DNA from 3 places in the Arthrobacter sp. SlRoot2-15 genome. Region 1 is predicted to be linked to each of the others. Evidence: riboswitches for the same ligand, from Rfam matches in the RefSeq annotation. Region 1 holds a riboswitch; each other region holds the start of a gene.
The links. Region 1 has a riboswitch for S-adenosylmethionine ahead of AC6I9V_RS14195 (aminotransferase class V-fold PLP-dependent enzyme). Riboswitches for the same ligand answer to the same signal wherever they lie in the genome.

Region 1 (2,309 bases):
ATTTACCGCACGGGGCCGCGGCGGGCCGCCCGGCCGGCCCTCGATGACGAACCGGACGCTAGTCCAGGGTGCAGGGGGCGGCGCCGGCGGTGCCCGGCGTGTTGGGCGCCCAGTGCGGATAGCTGCGGGTGTCGTTGGCCGGGACCCAGCGGCCGGCGTCCACAACGTAGTCCCAGCCCAGGCCGTTGCGCCGCAGCGCTTCGAGTCCGGCCAGCAGCCGCTGCGCGTCGTCGAGCCGGGAGCCGAGGCCGAAGCTGGCGCGGAGGGAGCCGGCGGGCAGGCCGAGGCGCTTGAGCAGCGGGTGCGCGCAGAACCGGCCGTCGCGCAGGCCGATGCCGTGCTCGGCGGACAGGTACGCGGCGACCAGGCCGGCGTCGTAGCCCGCAACCGAGAAGTTCACAACGCCGATCGTGCCCGGGTTCCCCGCGTGGCCGGTGTCCTCGAAAATGTGGTGGACGCTCACGCCGTCGATTCGCTCCAGTCCCTCGACGAGGAAGGACCGGATGGCGTCCTCGTGGGCATGCCACTGCTGCTCGTCGAGGGCGGCAATGACTTCGGTGGCGCGGGCCAGCGCGGCGGCGCCCAGGACGTTGGGGGAGCCGCCCTCGTGGCGGGCCGGTCCGGTGGTCCAGCTGACGGCGTCGAGCCGGGCGTCCCGCACGGCGCCGCCCCCGGCGAGGTGGGGTGTGCCGGCGTCGAGCCAGTCCGGGCGGCCGACCAGTACGCCGGCACCGAACGGGGCGTAGAGCTTGTGCCCGGAGAAGGCGAGGTAGTCGACGTCGTCCGCGGTGATGTCGATGCGGCGGTGCGGGGCCAGTTGGGCGGCGTCGACGGCGATCCGGGCCCCGTATTCGTGCGCCAGCGCGGCGAGTTCACGGATCGGCAGGATTTCTCCGGTGACGTTGGAGGCGCCGGTGACGGCGAGCAGGCTCACGCCGCCGTGGGCAAGTTCCTCCCGCAGCCGCGCCAGCGTGCCGGCCAGGGTGCCGGCGGCGACGACGCTGCGGTGCGGGACGTTCTGCCAGGGCAGCAGGTTGGCGTGGTGCTCGATGTCGAGGTACAGCACCTCGCCGGTGTGCCGGCCCCCGGCGACGGGCAGGCAGCCGGCCAGCAGGTTCAGCGAGTCGGTCGTGTTCCGGGTGAAGATCACCGAGTCGTCCGGACGGCCGCCGACGAAGCCGCGGACGATGTTCCGGGCGTTCTCGTAAACCGAGGTGCTGAGCTGGGAGGCGTAGCCGGCGCCGCGGTGGACGCTGGCGTAGTACGGCAGGATCTCGTTCAGGTAGGCGGAAACCACAGACAGTGCCGGGGCGGAGGCGCCGTAGTCCAGGTTGGCGTAGCGGACATGGCCGCCCTGGATCAGCGGGGCCTGGATTTCGGCGCCGGAGACCGCGGACAGCGGGCGGCTGGCGGCGTCGAACCGGGCATCGGGGTGCGCCGGTGCGCCGGCGGAGGGGTGGCTGGGGATGGTGGCAGTCGTCATGGGACCTCGCTCGGAAAGGACCCCGCTCACAGGGGATCCGCGCTTGCCGGGTCCGCTCCGGACCGGCCAGGTCGTCACCCGGGGCACCCCGCCGCGAATGGAGGGTTGCCGGCCAGCAAACCGGGGTTTCGCGCTGGCACTCGTGACCTGCTTCGAGCCTAGGACATGGCACTCCGCACGGAAAAGGAAGGCCCGAATATGAAGCCCAGTGTTACGGCCGGCCTGGAGCGGGACCGCCTAGAGCAGGTCGTCGAGGTCCGGGTTGAGGCGCTTGAGGACTTCCGAGTGCAGGATCGAGTTGGTGGCCAGGGCGTTGCCGCCGAAGGGGCCGTCCTCACCCTCGAGGGAGGTGAAGCGGCCGCCGGCTTCGGTGACAATCGGGACCAGTGCGGCCATGTCGTAGAGGTTGAGTTCCGGCTCGCAGGCGATGTCGACGGCGCCCTCGGCCACGAGGCAGTAGGACCAGAAGTCGCCGTAGGCGCGGGTGCGCCAGACTTCCTCGGTGAGCCCGAGGAACTCGTCCAGGTTGCCGCGCTGCTTCCAGCCGCCCAGGGAAGAGTACGACAGCGAAGCGTCCGAGAGCTGGGAAACGTTGGAGACCTTCAGCCGGGTGGCCGCGGCCAGCGACCGGCCCATGTAGGCCCCGGCGCCCTTGGCCGCCCACCAGCGCTTGCCCAGGGCGGGGGCACTGACGACGCCGACCACGGGTTCGCCCTCGTCGACGAGGGCGATCAGGGTGGCCCAGACGGGGACGCCGCGGACGAAGTTCTTGGTGCCATCGATCGGGTCGATGATCCAGCGGCGCGAGCCGTGGCCGGAGCTGCCG
Region 2 (2,309 bases), 2.4 Mb from region 1:
CCGTGCAGCCGAACACCAAACTGTTCTTCGGCGAGGTGGTCTCCAACCCCCGCCAGGACGTGCTGGACATTGAGGGCGTCGCGGACGTGGCCCACCGGGCCGGGGTGCCGCTGATCGTGGACAACACTCTGTCCACCCCGTACCTGATCCGGCCCATCGAGTGGGGCGCCGACATCGTCGTCCACTCGGCCACCAAGTACCTCGGCGGCCACGGCGCCGCGATCGCCGGCGTGATTGTCGACTCCGGCAACTTCGACTTCGGCAAGGACCCGGAGCGCTTCCCCGGCTTCAACACCCCGGACCCCACCTACAACGGGCTGGTCTACGCCCGGGACCTCGGCGCGGACGGGGCGCTGGGGGCAAACCTGGCCTTCATCCTGAAGGCTAGGGTCCAGCTGCTGCGCGACCTCGGCTCGGCCGTGTCCCCGTTCAACGCCTTCCTCATCGCCCAGGGCATCGAGACGCTGAGCCTGCGGGTGGAACGGCACGTCGCCAACGCCACCCGGGTGGCCGAATGGCTGGAGGCCAGGGACGACGTCGAATCCGTCGCCTATGCCGGGCTGCCGTCCAGCCCCTGGTACGAGCGCGGCCGCAAGTACGGGCCCAAGGGGACGGGCGCCGTCGTCGCCTTCAACCTCGCCGGGGGAGCGGAGGCCGGCAAACGCTTCGTTGACGCCCTCGAACTGCACTCGCACGTGGCGAACATCGGTGACGTGCGCTCACTGGTGATCCACCCGGCGTCGACCACGCACAGCCAGCTCTCGCCGGAACAGCAGGCGGTGGCCGGCGTCCATCCGGGGCTGGTGCGGCTGTCGGTGGGGCTCGAACACATCGACGACATCATTGCGGACCTCGACGCCGGCTTCCGGGCAGCCAAGGACGCCTGAGGTCATACGGAAGCCGACGTCGAAATTCCCCACCTTTGCGGGCGCGACGGCGGGACGCGCCGACATTTTCGGGGCGACCCGCCGGACACGGCCTCAAAGGTGGGGAAACTGGGCTGCCGTAAGATCCGGCTGTCACACGGCCGTCACAATCTTCGCGCTTGCCCCGCCGTGTTTCGTAGAATCGACGCAGGTCATGAGTGCCAGCGACAGCCCCGGCTTGCTGGCCGGCAACCCTCCTTCCGCGGCGGGGTGCCCCGGGTGAAGACCTGGCCCGCCGGTCAGCTGACGGCGGGCAAGCGCGAGGTTAGGTCCCCACATGACGATTGCCGTCTCCCGTACGGGAGTACCCGAAAACAAGCCCGCGGTCCCGGACGGAACCGTCCAGTACCTGTCGATCGGCTCCCTGGTGCTGGAATCCGGCGCCACCCTGCCGGAGGCCACGCTCGCCTACGAAACCTGGGGCACCCTAAACGCGGACGCCTCCAATGCGGTGCTGATCGAACACGCCCTGACCGGGGACACCCACGTCACCCGCGGCGCCGGCGAAGAGCCGGGATGGTGGGAGCAGCTGGCCGGCCCCGGCGCCCCGGTGGACACGGACAAGTACTTTGTTGTCTCCATCAACATCCTCGGCGGCTGCTACGGCTCCACCGGGCCCTCAACGCCGGCGCCGGACGGCCGGCCGTGGGGCTCCCGCTTCCCGCTGGTAACCCTTCGCGACAGCACCGCCGCCGAGGCCCGGCTCGCCGACGCCCTCGGGATCGGCAGCTGGTACGCCGTGCTCGGCGGCTCCCTCGGCGGAGCCCGCGCCCTGGAATGGGCGGTCAGCTACCCGGCGCGGGTCCGGCGCTGCGCCGTCATTTCCGTCGGTGCCAGCAGCACGGCCGAGCAGATTGCCTTCGCACAGGCCCAGACCCTCGCCATCCGCCAGGACCCTCATTTCAACGGCGGCGACTACTACGGCGGCCCGGAGCCGGACGCCGGGCTGGCCCTGGCGCGCCGGATCGCCCACATCACCTACCGCTCCGCCGCCGAGCTGGACGGCCGCTTCGGACGGAACGCCCAGGCCGCCGAGGCGCCGTTGGAGGCCGGGTCGCTGGCGGGACGGGGCCGCTACCAGGTGGAGAGCTACCTCGATCACCAGGGCAACAAGCTGGTGCGCCGTTTCGACGCCAACAGCTACATCGCCATCACCGAGGCGCTTATGAGCCACGACGTCACCCGCGGCCGCGGCACCCTGGAGCAGGCCGTTTCCCGCGCCACGGCGGAGTTCTTCGTGGCGGCCGTGGACTCGGACCGGCTGTACTTCCCGGCCCAGTCCGATGAACTCGCCGCCGCCCTGCCGGGTGAGGTTCCGGTGCACATCATCGAAGCTCCGATCGGCCACGACGGCTTCCTGACCGAAATCGGCCAGCTCAGCGG
Region 3 (2,309 bases), 960 kb from region 1:
GTGCATTTTTTGCTTTTGGCCACGGCCGCCTCGAGGTTCACCCCCAGCTGTTTCTGATCCGCGACGGCGACCAGCGTGACGACGGTGAGGGCCTGGACCGTGGTGGATTTGGCGACACCGCCGGCATAGGTGCTGCCGGCCGGAATCTGGGCGTTGCTGTCCGCCACGACGGCGCACTCTGCCGGGGATATCACGGCCTCCGACATCGTCTGCTTCGAGATCTCGATGCCCTTCTCCAACTGCTCCGCGGGCACCACCGTAAGCGCATTCCCTTCGCCGTCGGCAAGCCCCGCGATAATCGCCGTCAGTTCGGCCCCCGTGAATGCCTTCGGCGTCGGCGTCGGGGTTGGCGCCGCGCTACGTGACTGGCCGGCGGCCTGCGAGGCGGCGGCTGAGCCCGGCTCGACGGTGTTCGCCGGAGACGTGGCCGGCGTCGTCGTTTGGCCGCAGCCGGCCAGCGCGAGGGCCGCTGAAATCAGGAGGGATGCTGGTGCGCTGCGGCGCAGGTTCATGGGCAGGTTCATGGAGTTCCCCGGTTCCGTTGAAGTAGCTGGCATCTCGCCGAAAGGGCCAGGGGAACAGTCCGGGCGGCGGCCAGGGCCGGACTGCGCAATGAGCCCCCACCACACCGCCCGCAGACGCGATACGGGTGAGCCTACGGCATCGGCGGGCCAGCGCATAGTGACTTAACATGACAGCGGCGGCTCTGCCCGCCGCCGTCGCAGGTGTTAGGTTTTTCGGGAGTAATGAGACCCGGCGCCAAGCCCTGACTGGCCGGTCGGCAACCCTCCCTTTCGCGGCGGGGTGCCTCAGGTGAATACTCGGCATATCGAAATTCGAGCTGCAAGCGTGAAAGAAGGAGATCCGTCATGCCTGACGCGTCCGCCCCCGCTGTGCCTGATACAGCAACCGGGACAGCCCCCGCACCGTCCCCGGCCGGCCCCCGCGCCGAGGAGAAGCTGGCTTACCGCCTGTTCACCGGCCCCGACGACCGCGCCTTCTGCGAGCGCGTCTCCGCCGCGCTGGCCGAAGGCTACGTCCTGCACGGCAGCCCCTCGGCCACCTTCAACGGCAGCACCGTGATCGTGGCCCAAGCCGTGGTGCTCCCGGCCGCGATCGCCAGCGCCGACGCCGCCGTCGCCAACGCGGTGGACGAACTCGACGCCGTCGAGTTCGAGGGCGAAGGCCACGCGTGAGCTACGCCGGAGACCTGACCCCGGAGGAGGCCTGGGCGCGGATTGAGGCCGGCGCCGTCCTGGTGGACGTCCGCACCGAGGGCGAGTGGGCACATATTGGCATCCCTGAGACCGCGGGCGGACGCCGGGAGCCGCTGTTCATCCAGTGGACGCTGGCCGGCGGCTCCCCTAACCCGGGGTTCCTGGAGCAGTTGCGGGCGCAGCTGCCGGACGACGGCGGCGCCGACCTCATCTTCCTCTGCCGCTCCGGTGCGCGCTCCGTGGCGGCTGCCACCGCCGCCACGGCCGCCGGCTTCACCGCCTACAACGTCCTGGAAGGCTTCGAGGGCGAACCGGATACCTCCGGCGCCCGCACCGTGAATGGCTGGAAGAACCGCGGCCTCCCGACCAACCGGGACGAGCGCTAAGTGGGCTTCAATCCCGACGCCCAGGGCTGGAGCCCGGACACCCAGGCAGTCCGCGGCGGGCTTGACCGCACCGGTTTCCAGGAGACCACCGAGCCGATTTTCCTGAACTCCGGCTTCGTCTACGAATCCGCCGCCGCGGCGGAGCGTGCCTTCACCGGCGAGGACGAGCGCTTTGTCTATTCGCGCTACGGCAACCCCTCGGTGGCCACGTTCCAAGAGCGGCTCCGGCTGCTCGAGGGCACCGAGGCATGCTTCGCCACCGCCTCGGGCATGTCCGCGGTGTTCACCGCGCTCGGGGCGCTGCTGGCAGCCGGCGACCGGGTGGTCGCGGCCCGCTCGCTGTTCGGCTCCTGCTTTGTGATCCTCAACGAGATCCTTCCGCGCTGGGGCGTAGAGACGGTCTTCGTGGACGGCCCGGACCTGGACCAGTGGCGCACGGCGCTGTCGGAACCGACGACGGCGGTCTTCTTCGAGTCCCCGTCCAACCCGATGCAGGAAATCGTGGACATCGCCGCCGTGAGCGAACTGGCGCACGCCGCCGGCGCGACGGTCGTCGTCGACAATGTTTTTGCCACCCCCCTGCTCCAGCGCTGCGGGGAACTCGGCGGAGACGTGATCGTCTACTCCGGCACCAAGCACATCGACGGCCAGGGCCGGGTGCTCGGCGGCGCGATCCTGGGCACCAAAGAGTTCATCGACGGCCCGG

Region 2: linked by a shared signal. The riboswitch ahead of metX (homoserine O-acetyltransferase MetX) and the one ahead of AC6I9V_RS14195 (aminotransferase class V-fold PLP-dependent enzyme) in region 1 are both predicted to bind S-adenosylmethionine.
Region 3: linked by a shared signal. The riboswitch ahead of AC6I9V_RS09615 (DUF1737 domain-containing protein) and the one ahead of AC6I9V_RS14195 (aminotransferase class V-fold PLP-dependent enzyme) in region 1 are both predicted to bind S-adenosylmethionine.

What each region holds. Positions count from the first base shown of each region.
Region 1 covers NZ_AP046058.1:3,070,906-3,073,214, forward strand. Annotated here, with positions in the region: gene AC6I9V_RS14195 (aminotransferase class V-fold PLP-dependent enzyme) at 59-1,483, opposite strand; SAM riboswitch class IV at 1,518-1,631, opposite strand; gene hisN (histidinol-phosphatase) at 1,721-2,309, opposite strand, start outside.
Region 2 covers NZ_AP046058.1:679,920-682,228, reverse strand. Annotated here, with positions in the region: gene AC6I9V_RS03200 (bifunctional o-acetylhomoserine/o-acetylserine sulfhydrylase) at 1-887, shown strand, start outside; SAM riboswitch class IV at 1,077-1,192, shown strand; gene metX (homoserine O-acetyltransferase MetX) at 1,204-2,309, shown strand, end outside.
Region 3 covers NZ_AP046058.1:2,107,684-2,109,992, reverse strand. Annotated here, with positions in the region: gene AC6I9V_RS09620 (hypothetical protein) at 1-524, opposite strand, end outside; SAM riboswitch class IV at 743-856, shown strand; gene AC6I9V_RS09615 (DUF1737 domain-containing protein) at 870-1,196, shown strand; gene AC6I9V_RS09610 (rhodanese-like domain-containing protein) at 1,193-1,603, shown strand; gene AC6I9V_RS09605 (O-succinylhomoserine sulfhydrylase) at 1,604-2,309, shown strand, end outside.